DNA from 3 places in the Yersinia vastinensis genome. Region 3 is predicted to be linked to each of the others. Evidence: predicted binding sites of a transcription regulator. Region 3 holds the regulator's gene; each other region holds the start of a gene.

Region 1 (3,287 bases), 2.1 Mb from region 3:
ATTTCACCTGCGCCGGTATAAATCGCATCGGTACTATTACGAATAGTCGATACCGTGTTCACTAAGCTATTTTGCATTTCGCGTAAATAGGGGATCAATTGTCCAACACAGTTACGCCCAAACTCGGCCATTGGGCGGCCTAATTGCCCTTCTGCCAAACGCTTAAAGTGTAATTTAATCGCATCGAGTGGGTGCACCAAATAGCTGACGATATAGCGGTCAGTTAAGAAAAGAATAATGACACCCGCAATTAATGCAGCCAGCAGTGCCCGTTGGCACCAAGCCACTAACAATTCAACCCGCAAGCTGGCTGCTTCCGTTGATGCATCAACAGTTGCATTATATTTCTCAACTGCAGCACCAAATTCACGACTCAATGGCGGGTAACTGTTATTAAACAGATTGTTATAATCTTCAAAGCGATTATCACTCACCGCCTTAAACATGGGTTCAATCCCTTTATTTAATAATGTTGACCAGCTATCGATGGTTTTATCCGTTAATGGCGGGTCCATACCCTCATGGGGCTGAAGTTTAAACATCGCCAAAGCCTCTTGCGTATTTTTAAGCGCGACACCCGCCGAAGCTAATTCGCGATCAGCATCAGCCACGGCACCACTTTGGCGATAAGCGGCAGCACGATTTAAGCGTGTGACCACCCGAAAATATTGATCATTACCACGGTTAATAATATTAATGTTTTTCTGTTGGCTAGAGCTTTGCTGCAAGGAGTGTGTTAATTGGTTAAGTGAATATAATGTAAAGGTAGAAACGCCTCCCCAGAGCAACAAAAATATAACAAGAATAGATAATAACGCCATCCTGATGGTGATATGTTTTAGAAAATTCACGGGAATGCACCTGTGTTTTATTTTTTAGTTTATTTCCTTGAGATTTCAAGGTGTTTATCACTGATAATTTCCGCAGAAAAAAGTCTTATTATCAGGATTAATTACTAAAATAGCATAAAACCGATACAAAAGATCAAGATGACCGATCAATAATAACCAACTGATTGATTTTACCTATTAAAATGTAAATAACGATCGCTTTTTTTGATCGTAAAATGATGAGAAATCCTCAGTATTTACTTCAGTAATATGTGTTTATTTTGAATATAAATACAACATTGACATGTCTATTAACTGTTATAACTATAAGCTGATTAATTAATTTATTTTCAGCAATACTATTCACTAATTTTAAGTCAGTAGAATTAAACACTCTATTAAATAAGATTAGGCGAGATAAATAAAATACTAACAAAAATTCATATCAAACAATCTGGCATGATATTCAGCAGAATTTATCTATTTATTTGTTTTGGCAATTTTGTCTTTTTTTGAAAATGAAAGTACAACGAAGGAAATAACTATTTTATGCATTACACAAGGGGAAAATACATTACGCCACACTGGCTATGTCTAAGAGAAAAATAGCCAGTGACTTTCTTTGCTCACTGGCCTGATATACCTTAATTTGTCGTAGGGATGGCACCAAGTGGTTGCCTAAATTGACTTAAATTATGTTGATACTCGAAAAGATCATCCAGCCCGTTCTGGTGAGTGATGGCAACCAGCGTACAGTGAGGAAGATACTCTTTTAGCAGCGACAATAACTGTCTGGCGGTTGTGGTATCCAAATTGCTGGTTGCTTCATCAAGGTAGAGGGTATCTGGTCGATTAACCAATGCTCTGGCAAAAGCCAAACAAATGAGGATAACTGAGCAAAATTGACAATAAATGAGATAATTTTGCCTAAAGCACAATTATCGGCAGATATTTCCCTTGTCACTCAATATCAGGTCAGATGGCGCTAACTTAGTATTGATGTAAATAGTTATCTTAATAATAATGACTATCACTCCACTTTGACGTGATAAATTATGACGCGATACCCACAGTGTCAATCAATTCAAGGCCGATATTGACCGGTATAACATCCTTAACGTTGCGTCTTAAAACAGAAAGAGAAAACACCATTATGTCCCTTGGCATCCATCACATTCAGGGCAAAGAATTCCGTTCAGTATTGGCTGGACTGGGGATTGTGAGCCTTATTTTCTTCTTGTTCGGCTGTAAACCGGCTGAAGAAACAACAGGCCAGCAAGCCCCTTCATCAGCCAGTGAAAATACCTCCGCATGGTCGCGCACAGTAGAAACGACAAAAGGCCCGGTGACACTGACACATCAGCCAAAACGTATTGTGTCTACCAGTATCACCATCACCGGCACCCTATTGGCCATTAATGCGCCCGTGATAGCTACGGGAGCCACGGCGCCCAATACCACCGTGGCAGATAATCAAGGCTTCTTTACACAATGGTCAGATGTTGCACAAGCGAAAAAGTTGGTGCCAATCTACCAGACAGAACCAAATGCAGAAGCTGTTGCGGGTATGGATCCAGACCTTATCATCATCTCTGCCACTGGCGGGGATTCAGCGCTGAAGCTGTACGAGCAGTTATCGGTCATCGCGCCCACATTGGTGATTAATTACGATGACAAGAGCTGGCAAGAGCTGGCTATCGTGCTGGGGCAAGCAACAGGACATGAAGCCGATGCTCAACAGGTGATTGATAAATTCACTGATCGGATTAGTGAGGTTAAACAGAATATTACGCTACCACCGCAACCCACCTCTGCATTTGTCTATCAGGCGGCAGGGAGCACAGCCAATTTGTGGACAGAGAATTCAGCACAGGGAAAATTGTTGCAGGAGCTAGGCTTCACACTGGCGCAAGTCCCTACTGCCGTGAAAGGTAATACCAGCATGGGGCACCGCAAGGATATCATCCAACTCGGCGGAGAGAAGCTGGCTGAAGGTCTTAACGGCGAGACCATTTTGCTGTTTTCCGGTGATCAACCGGCGGTGGACGCATTGAAAAACAACAAATTTTTAGCTCACATCCCGGCAATTGAACACAACCGAGTTTATGCTGCGGGCTATGATACATTCCGGTTGGATTATTATAGTGCGAGTAATTTGTTAGCGCGGATTGAAGGCATGTTTAAGGCGAAACCTTAGTTTTTATCTGCGAGCTGCCTTGCCCTATCTCTTCGCTCGGCAGCTCAAAATAGGTGCTTGGCATCAAAATCAACCGGCAAAAAATTGCCAATGCATTCCCATAATAAGTCGTGGTAGTATGCATCAAACAAATAATAATGATAATCAAAACGATAAGAATACTCATTTGTTAACAAAGAGTTACAATGCCAGCAACTGACTCCTCAACCTCATCTTCATTAAAATCAGCAAAACCGGTCCCGACTATAGGGGGAAGCGCA
Region 2 (3,287 bases), 2.0 Mb from region 3:
ATTACACATCAAATAAAAAGTTAATGATTATCCTTTCTGACGGTAATGATGATAGTGGTAATTTAACAACTAATATAAGCCAAAAGCTTATTGATATGGGGATGTGCGAACGAATTAGAGAGAACGGTATTAAAATGGCATTTATTGCCATAGGGTATGAACCAAGAGATGATATTGATTGGAAGAAATGCGTAGGAAATGAAAATTTCTACCTTGCGCATAATGCGCATGAGTTAGAGATAGATATTAAGCAGGCTTTAGTAACGAATACTGAGGTGGGGCGCAATATACCGAAGAACTGATATCAGGCGCGGTTATATTCACCGCGCCTGTGATTGACTACTTAGCGCCGCCCGCTTCCATGCCGACTAACCCAACTTTCAGATAACCCGATTTACGCAGTGCATCCATCACACTCATCAGGGTTTCATAATCCACCACTTTATCCGCTTGGAAGAATATGGTGGTTTCTTTATTTGACTGAGTCACTTTATCTAGCGCTGCCGCCAATGTATCGCGGTCAACTTGCTGATCGCCCACATAAAGCTGGTTATCAGCTTTAACGGTCAGAAACACAGGTTTCTCTGGCCGCGGCTGCGGTACTGCTGAAGACGCTGGTAAGTCCACCTTGATATCAACAGTGGCCAATGGTGCGGCCACCATAAAGATAATCAATAATACCAGCATGACATCGATAAAAGGTGTCACGTTAATTTCGTGCAGTTCACCACTTTCATCAAGATTATCGTTCATCCGCATGGCCATAAATCACCCCGCACGCAATTGGTGAGGAAGTTTTGGTGACTTTGCTTCAGCGCTACTGCTCAAATCAAGGTCACGGCTCAACAGCAAGAGCACTTGTGCGGCGACATCCCCCACCTGAGCACGATAAGAGCCAATCAGACGAGCGAAAATATTATAGATAACGACCGCAGGAATTGCCGCCACCAAGCCAAGAGCCGTTGCCAGCAAGGCTTCTGCAATACCTGGCGCAACAACAGCCAGATTGGTGGTCTGTGAGTGAGCTATACCGATGAAGCTATTCATGATGCCCCAAACCGTACCAAACAACCCGACAAACGGAGAGATTGCACCGATAGTTGCCAGGAAGCCATTGCCTTTACCCATTTGGCGGCTAATGGCCGCTACACGGCGTTCCAGACGGAAAGCCGTACGCTCTTTAATACCATTGTTGTCGGTAGACTCTGCTGAGAGTAAGCGCTCATTTTGCGCCTCACGGAGCAACAGTGCACTGATACTTTCAGTTGAAAAGGCTTCTGCCCGCTCAGATGCGGTATCAAGATCAGTTACCGCGCCGATAACCTCGTGCTCTTGTTGCAAACGGCGGCGAGCACGGAATAACTCTGTACCTTTAGAGAACAGAATGGTCCAAGTCACGATGGATGCCAGTACCAGGCCAATCATGACGCCTTTAACGACCGCATCAGCATGTTGATACATACCCCAGACAGAAAGGTCCATTGCCAGCCCTTGTGGTGCTGGTGCCGTCAGCGGCTGAACCCTAGGTGCGGGGGCAACATCTGTATTGGCAGAAGTTGCAGCAACCGGTGTAATTTCTGGTGCAGGTAATGGTGTTGATGTTGCAGTTGTTGGTGTGGCAACAGATGCAGCGACTGCACCGCTGTTGCCTGGCGCGGCGAGTGCATGACCGGCTAAACCTGCCACCAGCAATAATGCCATCGCGCCTTTCATCATTCGGCCTTGCACGAATGATTTATCTTTAGTCTCTTTGCCAGCTGTTTTCACGCTGTGCCTCCACCCAATATGCATATCAATTTAAGGACGAAATCAGCTGCCGATCATATCAAACAAATGACGGATTGATAGTAATTATCATTAGTATTTGAGCCTATTTTTTGAGAAAAAATAAGAATTCCCCTGATATCAGGGACTACGCGACATGACAAACGAATCAGCATTCTTGACTGTACAGTCGGGGTGACATGAAATGTAAAGATGAGACGGGGTTTATCCCTCATGACTATTCCTTAATAAATCCCCTATTTCGTCAATTACGCAGCATTTTTCCATCACAAACGCACAGAAAACAGCGGGTCACCCTCTTGAGTTTTTTTCATGGCAAAAGCTGCTTCCACACCACAATCCTCATGCTAACGTAAGGAATACATCCCAATAATGAATGCTGTCCAAGGAATGATGGGCATAGCTTATAAAAAAGGTGGCAACGCAATCATGTCTGCACATAAATCAGCAACAGAAAAACTGGAAACAATCTTAGTGAGCGCGGGTAGGAGTAAGAAGTTTACTCAAGGCTCGGTCAATACTGTCATCCAGCGAGCCTCTTCTCTGGTATTCGATACGGTAAAAGCGAAAAAGCATGCGACTATTAATCGTGGAAATGGTGAATTGTTTTATGGTCGTAGAGGCACGCTGACCCATTTTTCCCTGCAAGAAGCAATGACCGAGCTGGAAGGTGGTGCTGGCTGTGTTCTTTACCCTTGCGGCGCTGCGGCGATCAGTAATGCCATTTTGTCATTTGTTTGTGCCGGTGATCATGTGCTGATGACTGGCTCTGCTTACGAGCCAGCACAGAGTTTCTGCGATAAAATTTTATCGCGCATGAATATCACCACCACCTATTTTGACCCTATGATGGGGGCCGAGATAGCCTCACTGATTACACCACAAACCAAAGTGGTATTCCTTGAGTCCCCCGGCTCTATCACCATGGAAGTACAGGATATTCCGGCAATTGTGAAAGCCATTCGTGCCGTTTATCCCGAAATGATTATCATGATGGATAATACTTGGGCGGCGGGAGTGCTGTTTAAAGCATTGGATTTTGATATTGATATCTCTATCCAATCAGGAACTAAATATATTATTGGTCATTCCGATGCGATGCTGGGGATTGCCGTTGCTAATGCTCGTTGTTGGGAGAAATTGAGAGAAGACTCTTACCTAATGGGGCAAATGGTGGATGCAGACACCGCCTACCTTGCCAGCCGAGGGCTACGCACTTTGAGTGTGCGTTTAAAGCAGCATGAAAAAAACAGTATCGATATCGCGAACTGGTTAGCTCAGCGCCCGGAAGTCGCGGCGGTCTACCACCCCGCATTCCCCGATTGCAAAGGCCACGAATTCTACAAACGAGATTTCACCGGCTGCAATGGTTTGTTCTCGTTTGAATTAAAGGAAGAACTGACTCAGCAGCAATTAGAAGCTTATCTCGACCACTTTACCCATTTCAGCATGGCCTTCTCATGGGGCGGTTTTGAGTCTTTAATTCTCGGCTATCAGCCAAA
Region 3 (3,287 bases):
TTTTGGTGGTGATGAGGCGAAAAATATTCGTCTGGGGGCCGGTTTCCAAGATAAAAATGGCACCATTGAGCCGGGCAAAGGCATTATTGATAAGAGCGTTGAAGATAAACCTTGGGCCAAGTCACAAGTTTGTCAGGATATGGTTAAGCAAGGCAAAGTTCAGGATGTTGAACATCTTTCCAGCCACTTTGCCATTGAAGTCAGTGAATTAGTGAAGGCTCACGGCATCGAAAAAATGCAGGCTTGGCAAGATGGATTGAAAGACGCGAAAGATTCGAAAGCCTTCGCCACTCAACGTGTTGGCGTTAACTTCTGGGATACTCTCTTCTGGGGCGGTGCTGACTCAATCAATGACTGGGCCAATAAAGGCTACGAAGTGGTTGCTTCTAATCCCGATTATGTCTACTTCGACATGCCCTATGAAGTTAACCCCAATGAACGCGGTTACTACTGGGCAACTCGCTTTACCGACGAAGCCAAAGTCTTTAGCTTTGCACCAAATAACATGCCGCAAAATGCTGAAACGTCTGTGGACCGCGATGGTAATTACTTCAGTGCGAAAAGTGATAAACCTTGGCCGGGTGTACACGGAATTTCCGGTCAATCGTGGAATGAAACCGTGCGTACTGATGAACAGATGGAGTACATGATTTTTCCTCGCGTATTACCGTTGGCGGAGCGCGCTTGGCACCGTGCATCTTGGGAACAAGATTATAAAGCAGGCCGCGAGTACAAAGGTGGTGAGACGCAACAGGTGGATACCCAAGCGTTACACACTGATTGGCAACGTTTTGCCAATATTATGGGCCAGCGTGAGTTGGCAAAACTGGATAAAGCCGGTATTGCCTACCGCTTGCCAGTACCCGGCGCACGAGTTGTCTCTGGTGTATTGGAAGCAAATATTTCCTTACCGGGCTTGATTATTGAGTATTCCACCGATGGTGGTCAGCAATGGCAGAAGTATGATGCCAAAGCACAACCTACAGTCAGTGGTGATGTATTTATCCGCTCGACCAGCCCGGATGGTAAACGCAGTAGTCGTGCGGAACCGGTTAAAATCTGATGGTTTTTTCAAAGTGCTGTGTCTGATGTTATTCCTGTTTGCTTGGTTTTTGAGGTAAACAATATTAAGTGAAGTTGAGTTGATGGTTTTCCCCCGGCATGTCCGGGGCTTTTTTTGCCAGAAATATCGTGATGGGCAGTCGGTTTGGGCGGTGGTAAGGGCGGTTTGATTGTTTGAGGTAGACAGAAATGTTCAAAATTAGATAGGGAAGGAGGGCGAGGTCTCAATAAGAAAGACCACCTGAGTCCCGGCCGAGCTGAACTCGGATGATTGAACGGGAAAGGTGGCCATCTTGCTGATGGGTTTATGTTCACCAGATAATCTCTGGATAAAAATAAACCCTAACATTATTCGGTACTTAAAATTTCAACGCTTAAAGTCTTTATAAAATCAATGCGATAACATAATGCCCAATAGATTTCAAATTGCAGGACGGCGGCAATCAATGGAATCCCGATGAGCTTACATCAGTAAGTGATTCGGGTGAGTGAGAGCAGCCAACACACCTGCAGTGTGAAAGATGATGGACATACTTTATCTTTTATCGTGCGCAGACTCATTTTCGCGGCAATCGCCGGTCTCACAGTGGCCGTACAAATACAGACTGTGATTGGTCAGTTTGATACCATGCTGTTTAGCAATTTCACGTTGAAGCGATTCAATGGATTCATTACTAAACTCGATCACTTTGCCGCAATCAAGGCAAATTAGGTGATCATGATGGTGCTGCTGCGTCAGCTCAAAGACTGATTTACCGCCTTCGAAATTGTGGCGGGTCACAATACCGGCATCGTCAAACTGGTTGAGTACACGGTAAACCGTGGCTAAACCAATTTCTTCACCGATATCGATCAGCTTTTTATAAAGATCTTCCGCGCTGACGTGATGGCACGCCGGATCCTGCAACACTTCCAGAATCTTAAGCCGGGGCAGTGTTACTTTAAGTCCAGCGTTTTTTAAGGCTTTATTGTTGTCAGTCATGCGGATTCAGTCCTGTTACTATCGATTCAAATTAAGGCTGTTCAGCCTATGACATCCGTGGCGCAATAATTACAATTGCGTCTCATTATAGAACTGCTAGCCCCAAATGAAAACCGTGGTTGTTAACAAAGATATAATTGCACACTTTGTCAGATTAATCATGCAATGTATTGATGAATGGGATTGTTGCATGCTTCAAGTATAAAGCGGCTACGCCGAACGTTACACATTTGTAGCGGTTTATTTTCATTTTGCACAGATGATAATGCTGATCTGTGGGCTGCTTAACAAAGCGCATTCTGACCACAAATAAAACCATGTGAAATTTGTGACTATAAGCCGAGCTTAATGAGATTAAGAGTCTGTGAGGGGCAAAAAAAAGAGCGCCAAAAGGGATTGAAATTTATGGAAACGCTTAGCGGAGTACATCATCCACCAAGCGTTTCCTATCTGACAAATTTAGCCAGTGATCTCGGCCAGATTCAGCTCTTCACTGATCTGTTTAACCCAAGCTTCAACACGTTCATTGGTCAATTCTGGCTGGCGGTCTTCATCGATAGCTAATCCAATGAAATGATCATCATCAGCCAGACCTTTAGATGCTTCGAAGTGGTAACCCGCAGTCGGCCAGTGACCGACGATTGCGGCACCGCGTGGTTCGATGATGTCGCGCACGGTCCCCATCGCATCACAGAAATATTCTGCGTAGTCTTCCTGATCACCACAACCGAACAAAGCAACCAATTTGCCATTGAAATCGATCTCTTCCAGTGTTGGGAAAAAATCATCCCAGTCACACTGTGCTTCGCCGTAGTACCAGGTAGGGATACCAAGCAGCAGGATATCGAAACCTTCTAAATCTTCTTTACTACTTTTGGCAATGTCGTGAACCTCAGCAACCTCTTTGCCCAGTTGCTTTTGGATCATCTTGGCAATGTTTTCGGTATTGCCAGTATCGCTGCCAAAGAAAATGCCTACAGTTGCCATATAACTTAATACCTTTTAAATTCAAATAGTTATGCCAATTACTGAGCACGCTGCCCAACAATATAACACATTTCATAGGGCGACATCATGCCAGAAAACGCCGTCAGGCTCATATCAAGTTCATGCGATATTAAATTTTTGTGAGCCGCTCAATCTTATAACGCTATTGCCGATAACCTTTGTGTAACTGAATGGTTGCAATTTGCGGTGCCAGGGGGAAAACCGCCAGATGAAAGTTTGTCGGGAAAGGAGTTGT

What was found. The regulator Fur, encoded in region 3, represses iron uptake genes when iron is present. The targets are predictions, from matches to a motif close to ATAATAATGAGAACNACTATCAA.
Positions count from the first base shown of each region.
Region 1: fepB (Fe2+-enterobactin ABC transporter substrate-binding protein) is a predicted target of Fur. The motif match lies at 1,842-1,864, and genes of this name have one in related genera.
Region 2: exbB (tol-pal system-associated acyl-CoA thioesterase) is a predicted target of Fur. The motif match lies at 1,842-1,864, and genes of this name have one in related genera.

Region 1 is NZ_CP173260.1:656,790-660,076, reverse strand. It holds gene ACIOG0_RS02915 (methyl-accepting chemotaxis protein) at 1-851, opposite strand, end outside; partial or broken gene ACIOG0_RS02910 (ABC transporter ATP-binding protein/permease) at 1,475-1,708, opposite strand; gene fepB (Fe2+-enterobactin ABC transporter substrate-binding protein) at 1,984-3,027, shown strand; gene fepD (Fe(3+)-siderophore ABC transporter permease) at 3,213-3,287, shown strand, end outside.
Region 2 is NZ_CP173260.1:629,524-632,810, reverse strand. It holds gene ACIOG0_RS02790 (pilus assembly protein) at 1-302, shown strand, start outside; gene exbD (TonB system transport protein ExbD) at 340-765, opposite strand; gene exbB (tol-pal system-associated acyl-CoA thioesterase) at 769-1,767, opposite strand; gene metC (cystathionine beta-lyase) at 2,215-3,287, shown strand, end outside.
Region 3 is NZ_CP173260.1:3,342,690-3,345,976, reverse strand. It holds gene ACIOG0_RS15580 (beta-N-acetylhexosaminidase) at 1-1,063, shown strand, start outside; gene fur (ferric iron uptake transcriptional regulator) at 1,598-2,044, opposite strand; gene fldA (flavodoxin FldA) at 2,504-3,031, opposite strand.